4 regions of the Streptomyces sp. NPDC000983 genome follow, and region 1 is predicted to be linked to each of the others. Evidence: riboswitches for the same ligand, from Rfam matches in the RefSeq annotation. Region 1 holds a riboswitch; each other region holds the start of a gene.
What was found. Region 1 has a riboswitch for cyclic di-AMP ahead of ABT296_RS24105 (M23 family metallopeptidase). Riboswitches for the same ligand answer to the same signal wherever they lie in the genome.

Region 1 (4,540 bases):
TGCCGATGGACTCCAGGTACATCAGGGCCACGTCGGTGTCCGGGTCGTCGTACCAGTACTGGAGCACGTCGTTGCCGGAGACGTCGGCACGGTTGCCGGAGGAGACGAAGGTGGACACCCCGGTGACGCCGGTGACCCCGCCGCCGCGCCGGTGCAGCCGGGAGAGCAGGGCGATGCCGATGGCGCCGGACTGGGCGAACAGCCCGATCCGCCCCGGCCTCGGCATCTCGGGCGCGAGCGAGGCGTTCAGCCGTACGTCCGCGGAGGTGTTGATGACGCCGAAGGCGTTCGGCCCGATGATGCGCATGCCGTACGCGCGTGCGTGCCGGACGAGTTCGCGCTGGCGCTCCTTGCCCTCGGGACCGCTCTCGGCGTAGCCGGCGGAGAGCACGACCAGCCCCTGCACGCCGTGTTCGCCGCACTCGGTGACGACCTGGGGGACCTGCTCGGCGGGCACGGCCACCACGGCGAGGTCGACATGTCCGTCGATGTCGCGCACCGAGCGGTGGGCGGGCACCCCGGCGAGTTCCTTCAGCTCCTCGGGGAACGCCTGGTTCACGGCGTACAGCGGCCCGCGGAAGCCGCCCTCCCTGATGTTGTCCAGGACGCCCCGGCCGACCCCGCCGGGCGTCCGTCCGGCGCCGATCACGGCCACCGAGCCGGGCAGCAGCAGCCGTTGGACGGAGCGCGCCTCGGCGCGCTGCTCGCGCGCGTACTGCACGGCGAGCGAGCGGTCCGTGGGCTCCAGGCCGAACTCCAGGCGGACGACGCCGTCCTCGAAGCTGCGCTTCTGGGTGTACCCGGCGTCCGTGAACACCTTGATCATCTTGGTGTTGGCGGGCAGCACCTCGGCCGCGAACCGGCGGATCCCGCGCTCCCGCGCGACGGCCGCGATGTGTTCCAGCAGGGCGGAGGCGACCCCGCGCCCCTGATGGGCGTCCTGGACCAGGAAGGCGACCTCGGCCTCGTCGGCGGGCGCGGAGGCGGGCCGGCCGCCGGGCCCGATGCGGTCGTAGCGCACGGTCGCGATGAACTCGCCGCCGATCGTGGCCGCGAGCCCCACCCGGTCCACGAAGTCGTGGTGCGTGAAGCGGTGGACGTCCTTGGCGGACAGCCGCGGGTAGGGCGCGAAGAAGCGGTAGTACTTCGACTCGTCCGAGACCTGCTCGTAGAAGCTCACCAGGCGCTCGGCGTCGTCGACGGAGATGGGGCGGACGCGCGCGGTGCCGCCGTCGCGCAGCACCACGTCGGCTTCCCAGTGGGCGGGGTACTCGTGCCGGTCCGACGCGCTCTGCATGGGCCCCAGAGTACGGCTCGCGTACGACAACGGCGCGGGGCAGTCTGTGGAGGACGGGTGCCGGACCGGGACCGCGGCGCGACGACCGCGGGGAACGGGTCACGGGTCCGTTCCGGACACGCTTCACCTTGTGGAACACTGGTCTAGACAACCTGAGCACCTGAAGGGCAGCATCACATGGCTGAGCGCCGCGTCAACGTCGGCTGGGCCGAGGGCCTCCACGCCCGCCCCGCCTCCATCTTCGTCCGGGCCGCGTCGGCCACCGGTGTCCCGGTGACGATCGCCAAGGCCGGCGGCAACCCCGTCAACGCGGCCTCCATGCTGGCGGTCCTGGGCCTGGGCGCCCAGGGCGGCGAGGAGATCGTGCTCGCCTCCGACGCCGAGGGCGCGGACGCCGCCCTCGACCGTCTGGCGAAGGTGGTCGCCGAGGGCCTCGAGGAACTCCCCGAGACCGTCTGAGGCAATACCGGTCGCGGCACTCCCCGCTTCCACGAAGGGCTCGTCCGAATTATCGGCCGGGCCCTTCGCATTTCCCGTTCAAGGGCAGCGGAAATAATCCCCCGCGAATTACCTGCTCTTTGTATACGGCGTGCATGTTAATGACGCAGGCTCGGCATGTTTACGGGATGTTGCGAATTCCTCACACGGTCGGGCCGCTCGCCGCCCGCGGGGAACCGCAGCCGGTGCGTGCCGCTGGAGCGCTCCACGTGCACCGCCGTGATCGCCCGCGCGCGCTCGCTGTCGCCGCGCGCGACCGCGTCCACGATCGCCCCGTGCTCGGCCCAGGCGTCCACCGGCCCGGCCGACGCCTCCACCGAGTACATCCAGGCGATCTTGTGCCGCAGCTGGGTCAGCACCGAGGTCAGCGCGGGGCTGCCGGAGGCCTGTGCGAGCGTCTCGTGGAACCAGCCGCCCAGGGAGCGCAGATCCTCGCTGTTGCCCCGCCTGGCCCGCTCCTGCCCCAGCCGCACCAGGCCGCGCAGCACCTTCAGATGGGCCTCGGTGCGCCGCTGGGCGGCCCGGGCGGCGCCGAGCGGCTCCAGCAGGGTGCGCATCTCCAGCAGGTCGGCGGCCTCCTGCTCGGTCGGTTCCGCGACGCACGCGCCCGCGTGCCGCCGGGTCACCACGAACCCCTCCGCCTCCAGCGTGCGCAGGGCCTCCCGGACGGGGACGCGCGAGACGCCGTAGCGGCGGGCCAGCAGTTCCTCGGTGAGCCGGCCGCCGCGCTCGTAGACACCGGCGACGATGTCGTCCCGGATCGCCGTGCATACCGAATGCGCCGGAACACGCATGACCGACCTCCGCTTTAATCCCCGTGAAACGTCGACGACTGACGTGTGTTCAGTGACTCTATTGCAATGAGCCGGAATTTCCGAAGGGGGGTCCGATTTCATGGATATTTTTTGGACAGCGATGTCCCCGAAACGCCGAAAACCCCGGCTCGGGGAGCCGGGGTCACGGGATGCGGGCGCGGGTGGCGTCAGACGTTCACACCGTGCGCGCGCAGATAGGCGACGGGGTCGAGGTCCGAGCCGTACTCCATGCTCGTACGGGCCTCGAAGTGCAGGTGCGCGCCGGTGACGTTGCCGGTGGCGCCGGAGAGGCCGATCTGCTGGCCGGGGGTGACGGACTGGCCGACCGAGACCCCGATGGACGACAGGTGACCGTACTGGGTGTACGTGCCGTCGTGCATCTTGATGACGATCTGGTTGCCGTACGCCCCGCCCCAGCCGGCCTCGACGACGGTGCCGGTGCCGACCGAGCGGACGGCGGTGCCGCTGGAGGCGTGGAAGTCGACGCCGGTGTGGCTGCCGGAGGACCAGACCGCTCCGCCGGCCTTGTAGCCGGTGGAGACGTAGGAGCCCGAGATCGGGGAGACGAAGGTGTTGAGGCGCTTGCGCTCGGCCTCGCGGGCGGCGCGCTCCTTGGCCGCCCGGGCCTCCTTGGCCGCCTCGGCGGCCCGCTCGCGCGCGGCCTCCTCGGCCTGCTGCCGGGCCTCCGCCTCGACGGCCGCCTGCTGCTGGGCGGCGGCCTGGGCGTCGATCTGCTCGGCGACCGAGTCGCCGATGGTGATCACCGGGGTGAGTCCGGTCTGTTCGGCGGCCGGTTCGGCGGCGAGCGCCGGAGCGGCCAGGGTGCCGACGACGCCGGTGGTGGCGAGCGCCGCCACTCCCGCCGCGCGGACGGTGGTGCGCTGCATCCGGCCGGGACGACGGTGCTTCCCGGTGGCGCGGGTGAACGCCATCAAGTAGGTGGTCCTTTCCTTCCCTCTCGCCTACCGGGTTAGCTGACGGGTTCGGAGCAGGAAGGTCTCCTACGGACCCCCTCGCGTGAGCGCGGGCGTCCGATTCACCCCAGGGACTGCGTGGGTCCCCGGCTCCCCTGGCTCGCGCCGTGGGGACTCGGCGATGACTGTCCGGTGCCGCGGTCGCGGCGCACTGCCTGACGGACAGCCCGGACGACGCTAAGCGGGGCGACTTTCAATCCTCAAACGGATCGGGGCTTTTGTAGCGCATGCCACAGGCCAGACAGGCAGCCTCTCCCTCAATTCGGACATAAAGGGGCCCTGGTGGCGCTTTCGTCACCAGGGCCCCACGCGCGCGTCGCCGCGCCTTCACATCCGAGGAGGTCCCTACTCGGCCGTCACGACGGTGACTTCACCGATGCCGAGCTCCTCGACGGCCTTCTTGATCTGGGCCGCGTCGCCGACCAGAACGGTCACCAGACGGTCCACCGGGAAGGCGTTGACGACCGCCGCGGTGGCCTCCACGGTGCCGGTCTCGGCGAGCCGGCGGTACAGCGTGGCCTGGAAGTCGTCGGGCAGGTGCTGCTCGACCTGGTCGGCCAGGGTGTTGGCCACGGAGGCGGCCGTCTCGAACTTCAGCGGCGCCACGCCGACGAGGTTCTGCACGGCGATGTCCCGCTCGGCGTCGGTGAGTCCGCCCTCGGCGAGCGTGCGCAGCACCGTCCACAGGTCCTGCAGGGCGGGTCCGGTGTTGGGCGTGTCGATGGAGCCGCTGATGGCGAGCATCGACGCCCCGGTGCCGTCCGGGGCGGAGCGCAGCACCTGCCCGAAGGCGCGCACGCCGTAGGTGTAGCCCTTCTCCTCGCGCAGGACGCGGTCGAGGCGGGAGGTGAGGGTGCCGCCGAGGCAGTACGTGCCGAGCACCTGCGCGGGCCACACCCCATCGTGCCGGTCGGGTCCGACGCGGCCGATCAGCAACTGCGTCTGGACGGCGCCGG
Region 2 (4,540 bases), on a different contig from region 1:
CGCTTCTCGGCGACGTCGGCCGCCACATGGATCAGCAGCCTCTCCTGCTCGTGCGGGGTCAGTTGCACGTCTCACCTCACAGTCCTCGCTCCGGACCGTGCGGGGCCCGGCGGCCGCGGCCACGGGCAAAGTGCCTGGTGGCGTGGAGGGAGGCTAGTTGGAGCGGGTTTCGTGCACGTTAACCGTGCCGTGACCGGAACGGGGCGCCTCCGGCCCCTCCGCGAGCCTTCGCAGGGGCCGGGCGCGGCGAGGCGGGCGAGCAGGGCGCCCCGGGGCGGGAACTGACGTTCGGTCACCCCTCACCGGCGCGCGCGCCGCGCGGGTCGTACGGTCGGCGCGGCGCGGCTCGCGCCACGCTTCCCCCGCGCTCGGACAGTTGACGCAGGTGAGCGGTGTCCGGCCGTCGGGGCGCGGCGCCGGGGCGTCCGGGCCGAAGCCGAAACGGACCAAACGGGGTACCCCCTTTCAGCGTAGGGGCGGCTCCTTTTGTCGACCCGTCAGAGTTGCGCGAAGTACGTGGTCTCACCACCTCATGGAGCGTTCCGTCCCTGGTCCGGGCATCCTCAGCCACCTCGACGATCATTCGAACGGAGCACCGTCCACCCGAACGGGTGAGTGGTGACTAACACCACAAATCCCCGGTTCCATTGGGATTTTCGGACATCGGTGAGCCAAGATCCCTGACTGACGACAAGCCCCCGCCACCGCGGCGGGGCGGTCCGGGCGGACGCCGAGTCCTGCCGCCGCCCGGATGACCGGTCGACAGGAGTGGATCGGCAGGAGTGGAGGACCCGAGCACGACGGGTCGCCGGCGCGGAGGTTCGCGTCGAGCAGCCCTTGGGGTGAAGCCGCATCGCGGCCGGGCAACTTCGCCAGCCCGAATCCGACAGGTCATCCTTCACAGGCGGCTGACGAAGGGTTGCGCATGACTGCGCTCAATCGTGTCCCGTCGCTGATGGTCCGGGCCGGTACGGCCTCGGCCCTCACCATCGCCGCCATGGGCGGCTCGATCGTGGCCCCCGGCCTCTCCGCCGAAGCGGAGGCGGCCACCCCGGCGACGAAGGCACTCCAGGTCGCGGCCTCCAAGAAGGGCTCCCCGTACAAGTGGGGCGCCACCGGACCGCACCGCTTCGACTGCTCCGGGCTCACGCTGTACGCGTTCAAGAAGGCGGGCAAGAAGCTGCCCCGCACCGCGGCCCAGCAGTACAACAAGACCCGCCACATCTCCGCGGGCAGCCGCAAGGCGGGTGACCTCGTGTTCTTCCACTCGGGGTCGAACATCTACCACGTCGGCATCTACGCCGGGAAGGGCAAGCTCTGGCACTCCCCGAAGACCGGTGACGTGGTGAGGCTGCAGAAGATCTGGACCAGGAGCGTCTGGTACGGCCGGGTGAGCTGACCCGGCGCCCCGAGGGGCGGCGGCGTCCCTGACTCGCCGCCGCCCCGACGGGGCCTCAGAACGCCGCCTCCAGCAGCAGGACGGCGCCGAGGACCGTCAGCGCGGTGCCGGTGACGCCCTCGACGAGCCGGGCGGCCCGCGGCCTGCGCAGCCACCGGCCGAGGCGGTCCACGAGCAGGGCGACGGCCGGGAACCACAGCAGGGCCAGCACCACCACGATCAGCGCCAGCAGGAGCGTGCGGGGCAGCACCGGGGCACCCGCGGGCACGAACTGGGGCAGCAGGCTGAGGAACGTGATCGGCGCCTTGGGGTTGAGGGCGTTGGTGACGAACCCCTGCCGCAGCGGACGCGCGGCACCGGCCGCCTGCGCGGGCGCTTCCCCTGGCACTTCCCCGGCCTCTGCGCTCCGGGGTCGGCGCAGCCCGAGCAGGGTGCGCGCGCCGAGGTACAGCACATAGCCGCCGCCCAGCACCTGGAGCGTGCGGAACAGGGCCGGAACCGCGGTCAGCACGGCGGCGACGCCGGCGACCGCCAGCGCCGTGTGCAGGAGCAGTCCGCCCGCGATGCCGAGCGCGCAGGCGATCCCGGCCCGGCGCGAGACCAGGGCGTTGCGTACGACGACGGTGAAGTCGGCCCCGGGCATGGCGACCATGCCAGCGGCGACCCCGGTGAAGGCGAGCAGCTGTGCGTCCATGGGACCAGCCTGCCGCCGTACGGGCTTCAGCAGGTATTTCGAATAGCCTGGGTCTGCCTTAAGCATTGCTTTGGGCTGTCGCTCCTTCCAGGCAGGTGTCCCGGCATGTACGACCCCACGCGGCTGGCGGCGCTGGTCGCGGTCGCCGAGTCCGGTTCGATCACCCGGGCCGCCGAGCGGCTCGGCTACACCCCGCCGGCGCTCTCCCAGCAGCTGGCCAAGCTGGAGCGGGAGGCGGGCACGGCGCTGCTCGTCCGGCACCATCGCGGGGCCCGGCTCACCGGGGCGGGCGAGCTGCTGGTGGCGCGGGCCCGCCGGGTGCTCGACGAGCTGGAGCGGGCCCGGCACGAGCTGGCCCGGCTCACCGGTCTGACCGGGGGCACACTGCGGCTGGGCACCTTCCAGACCGCCGGTGTCCATCTGCTGCCGCCGGTGCTCAGCGCCTTCCGCCGCGCCCACCCGGACGTGGAGCTGACCGTCACGAACCATGAACCGCCCGGCGGGGTCGCCGCGGTGGCCGCCGGTGAGATCGATCTGGCGCTGACGCACACCTACGAGCCCGCGGAGCCGGTGCCGGTGCCCTCGTCGGTGGTCCTGGAACCGGTGCTGGTGGAGGAGCTGGTCCTGGTGACCGCGCCGGGCCATGTGCTGGCCGAAAAGACCTCGCGGCTGCCGCTGAGCGAGCTGGCCGGGCAGCCGTTGATCAGCATGGCGCCGGACCATCCGGCCCGGCGGGGCGTGGAGGAGGTGTTGGCCCGGGCGGGGGCCACGCCGTCGGTGCTGGTGGAGACCCCGGTGTACGCGCTGGTGTGCGCTCTGGTCAGCGCGGGGCTGGGGGTCGGGGTGGTGCCGGAGATGGTGGCGCGGACCGCCGTCACCCCGGTGGGGACGCGGGCGCTGGAGGGGGGAGGACTGCGCCGTACGATCTCGGTCGCCCGGCGCTCGGGCGGCACGACACCCGCCGTGGACGCGTTCGGGGCGTTGCTGCGGGGCGCGTTCGCTAAGGCTCCTGGTGGACCGCGGTGGTGACCTGTTGGGCCGGTACGGTCCAGGGGAGTTCGATGGAGACCGTCTTGCCGCCCTCCCGGGTCGGCCTGACTCTGAGCCGGCCGCCGCACTCGGCGGTCAGCCAGCGGATGATCACCAGTCCGCGGCCGTTGTCCTGCTGCACGGCGGCCGGCAGGCGTTTGGGGAAGCGGGGGTGGCTGTCGGTGACCCCGATGCGCAGTTGTTCGTCCTGGTGCAGCTCGATGTCGACCGTGAAGGTGGGTGACTGCCCCAGGGTGTGCTGCACGGCGTTGGTGGCCAGTTCGGAGACGATGAGCCGGATGGTGTCGGCCGCGTCCGTGTCGGAGGGCAGCCCCCATTCCGCGAGGGTGCCGAGCACGTAGCCGCGGGCGGCGGAGACCGAGGCGGGATCGCTCGGCAGAGTGACGGATGCTTCCAGATGGTCTGCCATGGCGACGTCGTCCCTTTCCCACGGGACCGTAGTCCGACACGGAGCGGATGGTTCGAGTACGGTCCCGGACTGGTGCTTCTTCGCCAGACTGCCATTACCGCGCCGGTCACGGTGGCGATCCACCAAGATATGCATATATCTATCGCTCGAAGCGGTGAACTCTGCTACTCGAGACCGTATTTGGGCGGCCCGGTTGGAGTAAGGAGGACCGTATGCAGCACGGTCCCGCGGTGCGCCGCCGCAAGCTCGGCGCCGAATTGCGCGCGTTGCGCAGCGGCGCCGGTCTCACCAGCGGTGAGGCGGCCCGGATGGTCGGCTGGCACCAGTCGAAGGTGAGCCGGATCGAAACCGGCGCCAGCGGCGTGAAACCGGCCGATGTGCGGTTACTGCTGGACGCCTACGCCGTGGGTGACACCCGACTGCGGGAGTTGCTGCTGGTGCTGGCGGGGGCCGACGACGATGTCGGCCGGCATCACTGGTGGCACGCCTACCGCGGTGTACTGCCGCCCGCCTACCGGGACTTCATCAGTCTGGAGTCCCAGGCCAGCGCGATGCGCACGCTGGAGACCTCGGTGGTGCCCGGGCTGTTGCAGACCCGCGAGTACGCGCAGGCCGTGACCCGGGTCGCGGTGGGCGGCCTGGACGAGGCCGACGAACGGCTCGACGCGCTGGTCGAGGTGCGCCTCGCCCGGCAGGACGTGCTGCGCGGGGAGCCTCCGCTGGAGTTGAGCGCCGTGCTGGACGAGGCCGTGCTGCGCCGCAGGATCGGCGGACCGGGGGTGATGACCCGTCAGCTGTGGCGGCTGGTGGAGGCGGGGCGGCTGCCACAAGTGCGTTTGCAGGTGCTGCCGTTCACCGCCGGGGCGCACATCGGCATCACGGGCCCTTTCGTTGTCTTCTCATTTTCGCGCACTTCTGATCTGGATGTGGTTGTTCTCGACCAGTTGACGAGTAGCCTCTACCTCGAACGGAAAGAAGACCTCCAGGC
Region 3 (4,540 bases), on a different contig from region 1:
TCGGGGTGAGGGAGTCCTCCGCGTCCGGGCGGAACATCCGGCCCACGTTGCGGGCGTGGTTCTCGGACGCGTAGAAGTCGACGTAGTCCGCGACCTCGAAGGGGAGGTGCAGGGTCACCGTCGAGAGCGGATGGAACAGGGGTTCGATGGTCTCCCGGTGGGACGGGACCGTGACCCAGGCAGTCAGCGCGCGGCGCACGTCCGACCAGGCGGTGCGGCCGGCGGCCAGCAGCGCGCCGAGCGTGGGCCGGGCCAGCAGGGAGGCGTAGGGGGAGCCCAGTGCCAGCGCCGCCGCGCCCGCGTCGAGGACATGATCGCCGAGCCGTACGCCGACCCGCCGTCCGCTGTCGTCGCCGGGGACGGAGAAGACGCCGTAGGGAAGGTTGTGCGTGCCGAAGGGGTCGCCCTCGGGGACATCAAAGGGGGGCATGGGTGCTGCCTCACTCTCGTGCGTGCCACGGGTCCGTGTCGTCGCCGCCCACGTTACGGGTGCCCCAGCCGTCTTGGGCAGTGCGGACGGTGCGGCGCGATCAGTCGCCGAAGTGACCGGCCGACCGCTGCCACTCCAGGAAGCCCTCGATCAGCCCGGGCGGGTTGGCCGCCTCGGTGGCCTCGACCTCCCAGCCGGCGTTGTCCATGTCGAAGACGATCACGGGCAGCGGACGGCCGAAGACCTTCTCGATCCGCCCACTGTCGTGGAGGTGCCGGGCGAGGGCGATACAGGCGTCGTAGAAGTGCTCGATGAGCAGCTCGCTCGTGTCCTCATCGTCCGCATCCGCGGCATCGTCGTCCGCGGCATCGTCGTCCGAGTCCTCCTCGTGCCAGAGGCCGAGCTGCCTGACCTCGGCCTCGTACAGCGGGCCGCCGACCGGGTCCTCGGGCACGTTGCCGAGGGTCTCGAAGCCGTCGAGGAGCCAGTAGGCGTAGTTCCAGCGGGCCTCGCCGGGATCGTCCGGCGCGCGCTCCCGCTCGTACTGGCTCTCGGTGTTGTAGCCGATGGCGACGTAGGGGCGCCGGTAGTCGTAGTCGACGCGCCAGATACGGAAGGAGAGCGCGTAGATCTCGGGCCGCAGTTCCGCGGGGAAGCGCTCCAGGATGTGAGCGGCCGCGTGCCGCAGATGGGCGGTGAAGTCCGCACTCAGGTCCGTCACGCCATTCGCCCCCGTCGGTCGCCGTGTGACCTTCATTGCATCACGGGCCCCGTCCGTACCCCGTCCCGGACGAAAGCCCGAGAGGGGCAAGGGAGTTGGCGGGGGCGTGCGCGGCGGTGCCGGACGCCGGGGGCGTCCGGTCCGGGCTGAGTCGGGGGCGCGTCCTGTCCGTATTCTCTGATCATGGCCGCACCTCTCGCGTATTCACTGATCGCCACCGACCTGGACGGCACGCTGCTCCGGGGCGACGACACGCTCTCCGACCGGTCGTACGCCGCGCTCGCGCGGGTGGCGGAGTACGGCGCACGGCACTTGGTGGTGACCGGCCGCCCGGCGCCTCGGGTCCGGCCGCTCCTGGACGACCTGGGCAGTGGGGGGCTCGCGGTGTGCGGGCAGGGCGCGCAGGTGTACGACGCCGGCGCGGACCGTCTGCTGTGGTCGGTCACCCTGGACCGGGAGTTGGCGGAGACCGCGCTCGGCAAGATCGAGGCCGAGGTGGGACAGGTCTACGCGGCCGTCGACCAGGACGGCGTCGACGGGCTGACGCTGATCGAGCCCGGCTATCTGATGCCGCACCCCACCCTGCCCGCGGTGCGGGTCGGCCGCCGGGACGACCTGTGGTGCGAGCCGATCAGCAAGGTGCTGCTGCGCCATCCCGAGCTGTCCGACGACCAGTTGGCGTCGACGGCGCGCTCGGTGGTGGGGTCGCTGGCGACCGTCACGATGTCGGGCCCCGGGACCGTCGAACTCCAGCCGTGCGGCATCACCAAGGCGACGGGCCTGGCGCTGGCCGCCGAACACCTCGGTCTGGGACCGGCGCAGACCATCGCCTTCGGTGACATGCCCAACGACATCCCCATGTTCGACTGGGCGGCCCACGGGGTCGCGATGGCCAACGCCCACCCCGAACTCAAGGCGGTGGCCGACGAGATCACCACGTCGAACGAGGACGACGGCATCGCCGTCGTCCTCGAAAGACTCTTCCCCTAGGACCTGCTGTCGGCACGGACCCGGGGCGACAGTCGGTGCGGGCCGGGGGCGACTGTCCGTACGCGCCCGGAGGGGCCGTCAGTACGCGCCGAAGACGTTGTCGATCGAGCCGTACCGCTGGGCGGCGTAGTTGCAGGCGGCGGTGATGTTCGCGACCGGGTCGTACGAGTCCCACGAGGTACCGGCCACGTGGTAGGCCCGGAAGGTCGGGTCGATCACCTGGAGCAGGCCCTTGGAGGGGATGCCGGCGGCGGCGTTGGAGTCCCAGTTGTTGATCGCGTACTGGTTGCCCGAGGACTCCCGCATGATGTTGCGGTAGATGCCGTTGTAGCTGCCGGGGATGCCGTTCTGCGCCATGACCTGGAGGGACGCGCGGATCCAGCCGTCGAGGTTGTTGGTGTACCCGAGCGAGGTGGCCGTGGTCACGGTCGGGGTGGCCGCCGAGGCGGTGGTGGAGCCGATGAGCGGGAGCGCCAGTACGGCGGCTCCGGTGCCGATGACGGCGAGCTTGCGGGCGATACGGGTGCGGCGCTGGACGGCAGCAGACATGACGAGGTTCCTCTCCGGCGCCTGCGAGGTGAGCTGTCGGGTTCGGGCGGGAGCTGCCCGGCCGCGCACCACGATGGGAAACGCGACTGCACCCCGAGCCGTTCCGGCGCGTCCGAGGACGTCCGGTCCGGCGGCGTACCTGTGGGTCCCCCGCTCCTGCCGTACGAAGAAAAATCGGTGGAATCGGGCGGCGGCAGGATTCGGCGTCCGCCCGACAGGCCGGGAACGTATGCGAGAGCACATGTCCGAAACAAGTAGCGGATTCACATATCCAGAGGTTTGATCTTCAGTGGGGGGTGTGCGGTGATTGATCGTTTGCTATCGCCAATGCCCAACTCGCAAGCGGGGTGCGCGTTTCGGCGTGATCCCGTGAAGGGGCCGTGGAGAGATCTGCGTGAGTCAAGTCACGCGTGAGCGCAAGAGGTGGCAAATCGGGCAATAGGGCCAATGGGGCTTTATTGTCTGTCTGTTCGTGATGGGTGCCGCGGTCGGGCGGGCGGTCGCATGGGCGGTCACGCGGGCGGGGGTGTGAGCGTGGGTGTGGGCCGGGGTGGGAGTGACGGCGGGGGTGCTCCGGAGGGTGCGTCGATACAGCGCCATTCCGGACGAAATCCACTACATGCACCTAAGTCGATCGATAGCAGGTCTTATCAGGTGATCAAAAAACATGGTCGCCATGATCCGATACAGCCTGTCGTGGACCGGCGGGCGGCATCGGTGATCGAAACCTGACCGGATACGCTGACTTGGAGTGAAGGCAGCGACCTATCGACAAACCGCGTAATCGCCAGTAGACACCAGCAGACAGGAGACCCCTCGTGACCGTCGTCGGGCCGTTCGGGCTGAGCGTGCGGGACCAGGCTCTGGAAGCCGATGTCCAGGCCGGGATGGCGGCTGTCGAGGAGGGACTGCTCGAGGCCACCAAGAGCGAGGTCCCCTTCATCACCGAGGCCGCCCAGCATCTCGTGCGCGCGGGCGGGAAGCGGTTCCGCCCGCTGCTCGTGATGCTCGCGGCGCAGTTCGGTGACCCGTACGCGCCGGGGATCGTGCCGTCCGCCGTGGTGGTGGAGCTGACCCACCTGGCGACGCTGTACCACGACGACGTGATGGACGAGGCCGACGTCCGGCGCGGGGTGGACAGCGCGAACACCCGCTGGGGCAACTCGGTCGCCGTCCTGACGGGTGACTTCCTCTTCGCCCGCGCCTCGCACATCCTCGCCGACCTCGGGCCGGAGGCCGTCCGGGTGCAGGCCGAGGCGTTCGAGCGGCTGGTCACCGGGCAGATCCTGGAGACGGCGGGTCCGCAGGACGGGCGCGACCCGGTCGGCCACTACCTCGACGTGCTGGCCGGCAAGACGGGCTCGCTGGTGGCCGTGTCCTGCCGCTTCGGCGCCATGATGTCGGGCGCCGACGAGACGGTCGTGGACGTGCTCACGCAGTACGGCGAGCGGCTCGGGGTCGCCTTCCAGCTCGCCGACGACGTGCTGGACATCGCCTCCGACTCGCACGAGTCCGGCAAGACCCCGGGCACGGACCTGCGCGAGGGCATCGCGACGCTGCCGGTGCTGCGGCTGCGCGAGCGGGCGGAGCGGCTGGGCCTCGCCGAGGACATCGCCCTCTGCGAGCTGCTGGACTCCGACCTCACCGACGACGCCCGGCACGCCGAGGCGCTCGCCGCGCTGCGGGCGCACCCGGCGCTGGAGCAGGCCCGCCGCGACACCGTGCGCTACGCGCAGGACGCGCGCGCCGCCCTGGCGCCGCTGACCGAGTGCGACGCGAAGGCCTCCCTCATGGAGCTGTGCGACGCGGTGGTCCACCGGGCGGGCTGACCGCCGACGTAACCTGCACGC
Region 4 (4,540 bases), on a different contig from region 1:
TCAGTTCCGGCTCGGCGTGTCCGGTCCCGTCGAACCCCGTCGCGGTCGCCGCGCCCGCGAGGGCGACGGTGGCGGCCGTACGGACGGTGTTGCCGCCGCCCGAGCGGATGCGGGGCCTGCGGTGCGCTGCCACGTGGACTGCACGTCCTTTCGCACGACTTTCTCCGACCGCCTCGCCGTTACGTCCGCCATGGGGGAGCGGGTACGGCTCTGCGCGTCCGGCGGCGGCCCGCACAGGGGGAGCGCGCCGCCGCCGGACCTTCTCGGCGGTGGTGTCCGACTGCCGCCCCTGGCCCGGGCGGCGGTGGGGAGCCGGTCACCTGGGGGAGGACGCTAGGCCCGAGTATGTCGGGCCGGTAACGCGTTGTACGGAACTGCCAGGAGGGGATCGCGTGGTGACCGTATGTGACCGAAATTCGCGGGCGGGGCAATCGCCTTCACACTGCGCGATGACCGAAGTGCGGGTTTCGGGGCTGGTGGGAGCGGTGTGCTGCTATGGACCGCATATATGCACCACCCGCACGGCGGGAGGGGTGGGCCGGTGTCGGAGCGTCCAGGGGCCCCTGATTAGGCTCCGGCCCCATGGACGTACTCATCCATCTCTTCGTCGGCCTGCACATCATCGGCATCGCCTCGCTCCTGGGCGGCTTCCTCACCCAGATGAAGGCCATGGGCCGCGGGACCGCCCGGTTCGTGCCGGCGATGCTGCACGGCGCGGTGACGATGCTGGTCACCGGTGTGATCCTGGTCGGCCTCAACCAGGCGGACGACCAGACCGTGAACAACATCAAGATCGGCGTGAAGCTCGCCCTGCTGATCGTGATCCTCGGTCTGGTCTATGTGAAGCGCGACGACGAGAAGGTGGACAAGGGCCTGTTCGGCCTGGTCGGCCTCCTCACCACGGCGAACGTCTTCATCGCCGTGCTGTGGACGTGAGCCCGGCCCCTCCGGCCCCCTCGCCCGTGTAGGCCCGGAACGCCCGTACCGCGCCCACGGCGACGACCAGCCAGACCGCGACCGCGACCCACAGCAGGACCTCGCCGGGCCCCTCCAGCCAGGAGACGTCGAGAGCGGCGGCGACCGAAAGGGTCGCCGCCGCCGTCATGCCCAGTGGGAACACGGTCGCCCAGCGGCGCACGTCGTATCCCGTCCGCGGCCGCGCGAACTCGGCGGCCAGCAGGACGGCGTACCAGGCCAGGTCCAGCGCGAGCAGCCCGCCGGTGACCGTGTGCAGGACGTCGTCGGCGTCGACGTTCCACAGGTACAGCCGCGGACTGTCGGCCGCGATCAGCTTGGACCCGGCGAGCGCGGAGATGGCCAGCGCCCCGCCCGCGACCCAGTGGTCACCGGGCCCCTCGGTCACCTGGCGCAGATCGAAGCGGCCGAGGGCGACCGCGTAGAGGACCAGGCCGAGCCAGAACAGTACGAGCGCGGCATGGGCCAGCCAGGCGGAGGTGTCCGCGGCGGCGAGCGTGGCGCCGAGTACGGCCAGACCCTGCGTGGCCACGCAGCCCAGGAACACCGCGCCGGGCATACCCCGGTGCCAGTGCCGTACGACGGCGTACAGCAGCCCCGGCCACAGCAGCGCGGACAGGGCCAGCAGGGCCGCCGCGAGGGTCTGCCAGCCGAGGGCGGAGAAGCGGGTGCCGAGCACGGTCGTCGCCGCGACGGCGGTCAGCGCGCCGGGCGTGACGGCCTCCTGCCGCCACCGCCGCGGCCACCGCACCAGCCGTACGGCGAAGTCGGCGGCCAGGGCGAGCCACGCGGCGCAGGCCACCGCCAGGGCGATCCGGGACAGGACCTCGTAGCCGGCCAGATGGAGACCGACCGAGACGATGCCGGTGGCCATCACCGCGGCACCGGCCGCCGGAGGACGCTGCGCCCACCAGGCGCGCAAGGAGTGAGGGGCAGGGGTGCCGGGCATGCGCCGATGCTAAGGAGCCCGGCGCGCGTTCCCCGGGGGCCACGCGCGCGGGGGCCCCGAAATACGCGCGGGCGCAGGCACCGGCGGCTCCCCGGACACCGGGGGCCACGCGCGCGTGCCGCTCACCCGAGGACGGCGGCCACGCGCGCGTGCGGTGCGGTAAGGCGGGCCCCACGGTGTGATCAGGCGGGCCCCACGCGCGCGTGCGGTGTGATCAGGCGGGCCGTACGACGCTGTGGATCGAGCCCTCGCCGTCGTAGTAGATCGACTCCTCGCGCACGTACGTGCCGGGCTTGGGAGCGTGGATCATCATGCCGTTGCCGATGTAGATGCCGACGTGGGTGACGTCGTCGTAGAAGAAGACGAGGTCGCCCGGCCGGGCGTTGGCCAGGGAGACCGTGGTGCCGGCGTTGACCTGGTCGTAGGTCGTGCGGGGCAGGGTGATCCCGGCGGCGTTCCAGGCGCCCTGGGTCAGCCCGGAGCAGTCGTAGGAGTCGGGGCCGGTGGCGCCCCAGACGTACGGCTTGCCGATCTGCGCGCGGGCGAAGGCGAGCGCCTTCTCGGCCTTCGAGGAGTAGGAGGAGTCCGACGTGGACCCGGACTCGCTGCCGCTCGTCGCGGTGGAGCCGGACGAGCCGGTGGAGCCGCTCTCCTGCTGGGCGGCGGCCTCCTCGGCCTCCTTGCGGCGCTGCTCCTCGGCGGCCTGCTGCTCGGCCAGCTCGGCCGCCTTGGCCGCGGCCTCCTCCTGCCGCTTGCGCTCGATCGCGGCGAGGCGGGCCTTCTCCTCCGCCGTCAGCTCCGAGAGCAGCTCGCGCGCGTCGGCGAGCTTCTTCTGAACCGTGGACTTGGCGGTCTTCAGGTCGCTCTGCGACTCGCTGAGCGTCTGGAGGCTCTCGGCGGCCTCCTGACGCTTCTCCATCGTCGAGGACTGCTCGGTGATGTAGTCGTCGACCGCCTCCTTCTGACGGCCGGTCATCCGGTCCATCAGCTGGGTCTGGTCGAAGTAGTCCTGCGGGGAGTCGGCCAGCAGGAGCGTCGCGGTGCTGGGGGCCGCCGCGCCGGTGCGGTACTGGGCGGCGGCGAAGGAACCCAGCTCCTCACGCGCGTCGTTGAGCTTCTGGGTGCGCTTGGCGACGTCGTCCAGGAGCGTGTCGACCTGCTTGCGCTGCTTGGTCGTCTTCTCCTTGGCCGCGTTGTACTTCTCGGTCGCCGACTCCGCCTGGCGGTAGAGGTCGTCGACCTTCTTCTCGACCTCTTCGAGGCTGGGCTTGTCGTCCGCGGCCGGGCTGGCGTTGGCCGTCTGGGACAGCAGGGCCACCGAGGTGAGGGCGGCCGTGGCGAGGGCGGGGGTCCGTATGCCTGCTACGCGCGTACCCGCGGGACGCGACTTGCGGTGCGACGCCAAGGGAGGCGACTCCTTCCATGCTCCGCCTACCGAGTTAGCTGTCGGGTTCGGGCGGGTGGTTCGGAAGGGTTGCCCTACAGCCCTGTCCCTATAAGGGAGTTGGGCCGATTCACCCCAAGGTCGGTTGGGTCCCCGGCTCGGCTGCCGTGGAAGGGCAGCGGACTCGGCGGAGGCCGCGCGGCCCGGCGACGTTCGCCGGTGGGGGTCGTGCGGCCTGCTCGGCACGGTAGCCAACTCGTGTGGCCCCTGTGAAGGTTGATGGGCGATATGCCCGATACATTTTCGTGACCTTTGGTCAGCGCGGCCCGGAGTGCGGTCGGTCCGGACCGGACTGCGGCGGCTTGCCCGGATCGCGTACGGAATGGTGCTTTCCGGCTGGATCGGGGCGGTGTCCGCGGCGTATCGCCGCCGCGCGGTCACGTTGGGTGAGGGCCTCGTGCGGCGTGGCGGTGCGGCGAGGTGACGAACGTCTCGGGCGTGTGTACGGCTTGCGGGAGCGGTCGTTCCCGGTCGGAACGGCCGACTCCGGCCGGGCGGCGAGGGTCGTCCGACAGGACTGCGGCGCCCGCCCGTTCGCCCGGCCGGTCGCGGAACGTGACGGCGCGGTCGCGGGCCGGGAGCCCTCGGGAGAGCCCTCGCCGGCCGGCCCCGGGAAGATCATCGGCCGCTGGATCGAGGGATGTTCGCCAGGGCGGCGGCGGGCTGTCAGTGGGGCACCCTAGACTCGGAGAGCGATGAGCAGCCTCTTTGACGACAGCTTCCTGGCGGATCTCCAGGGCCCCCGGGCCCACGACGAGGAACCCCCGCCGCCGCCCGAGGACGATCACGCTCCGGAGCCGGTTCCGGACGATCTGTTCGGCGGGAAGTTCGACGTGCCCCCGGACCGGGACACCCACTACCGCGACGGCGCCCCGCGCCCGCCGCTCGACGCCGCGGCGCTCATCGAGGGGCTCAACGAGAACCAGCGCGCGGCCGTCGTGCACTCCGACACCCCGCTGCTCATCGTGGCCGGCGCCGGATCCGGCAAGACCCGCGTCCTGACCCACCGCATCGCGCACCTGCTCGCCGCCCGCGACGTCCACCCCGGCCAGATCCTCGCGATCACCTTCACCAACAAGGCCGCGGGCGAGATGAAGGAACGCGTCGAGCAGCTCGTCGGCCCGCGCGCGAACGCCATGTGGGTGATGACCTTCCACAGCGCGTGCGTGCGC

Region 2: it holds a riboswitch for cyclic di-AMP, as region 1 does, so the genes downstream of both, ABT296_RS20190 (C40 family peptidase) here and ABT296_RS24105 (M23 family metallopeptidase) in region 1, are expected to answer to the same signal.
Region 3: it holds a riboswitch for cyclic di-AMP, as region 1 does, so the genes downstream of both, ABT296_RS31800 (transglycosylase SLT domain-containing protein) here and ABT296_RS24105 (M23 family metallopeptidase) in region 1, are expected to answer to the same signal.
Region 4: it holds a riboswitch for cyclic di-AMP, as region 1 does, so the genes downstream of both, ABT296_RS25260 (C40 family peptidase) here and ABT296_RS24105 (M23 family metallopeptidase) in region 1, are expected to answer to the same signal.

Annotation. Positions count from the first base shown of each region.
Region 1 covers NZ_JBEPBM010000022.1:10,906-15,445, forward strand. The annotation lists gene ABT296_RS24090 (bifunctional acetate--CoA ligase family protein/GNAT family N-acetyltransferase) at 1-1,297, opposite strand, end outside; gene ABT296_RS24095 (HPr family phosphocarrier protein) at 1,475-1,756, shown strand; gene ABT296_RS24100 (GntR family transcriptional regulator) at 1,894-2,589, opposite strand; gene ABT296_RS24105 (M23 family metallopeptidase) at 2,778-3,542, opposite strand; cyclic di-AMP (ydaO/yuaA leader) riboswitch at 3,555-3,715, opposite strand; gene ABT296_RS24110 (M16 family metallopeptidase) at 3,930-4,540, opposite strand, start outside.
Region 2 covers NZ_JBEPBM010000016.1:115,782-120,321, reverse strand. The annotation lists gene ABT296_RS20195 (urease subunit gamma) at 1-68, opposite strand, end outside; cyclic di-AMP (ydaO/yuaA leader) riboswitch at 797-922, shown strand; gene ABT296_RS20190 (C40 family peptidase) at 926-1,399, shown strand; gene ABT296_RS20185 (LysE family translocator) at 1,455-2,093, opposite strand; gene ABT296_RS20180 (LysR family transcriptional regulator) at 2,199-3,122, shown strand; gene ABT296_RS20175 (ATP-binding protein) at 3,094-3,552, opposite strand; gene ABT296_RS20170 (helix-turn-helix domain-containing protein) at 3,765-4,540, shown strand, end outside.
Region 3 covers NZ_JBEPBM010000039.1:44,286-48,825, forward strand. The annotation lists gene fahA (fumarylacetoacetase) at 1-430, opposite strand, end outside; gene ABT296_RS31790 (hypothetical protein) at 531-1,151, opposite strand; gene ABT296_RS31795 (HAD family hydrolase) at 1,335-2,141, shown strand; gene ABT296_RS31800 (transglycosylase SLT domain-containing protein) at 2,220-2,690, opposite strand; cyclic di-AMP (ydaO/yuaA leader) riboswitch at 2,694-2,890, opposite strand; gene ABT296_RS31805 (polyprenyl synthetase family protein) at 3,509-4,519, shown strand.
Region 4 covers NZ_JBEPBM010000024.1:17,698-22,237, reverse strand. The annotation lists gene ABT296_RS25275 (C40 family peptidase) at 1-133, opposite strand, end outside; gene ABT296_RS25270 (hypothetical protein) at 583-936, shown strand; gene ABT296_RS25265 (tellurite resistance/C4-dicarboxylate transporter family protein) at 914-1,924, opposite strand; gene ABT296_RS25260 (C40 family peptidase) at 2,139-3,329, opposite strand; cyclic di-AMP (ydaO/yuaA leader) riboswitch at 3,338-3,508, opposite strand; gene pcrA (DNA helicase PcrA) at 4,064-4,540, shown strand, end outside.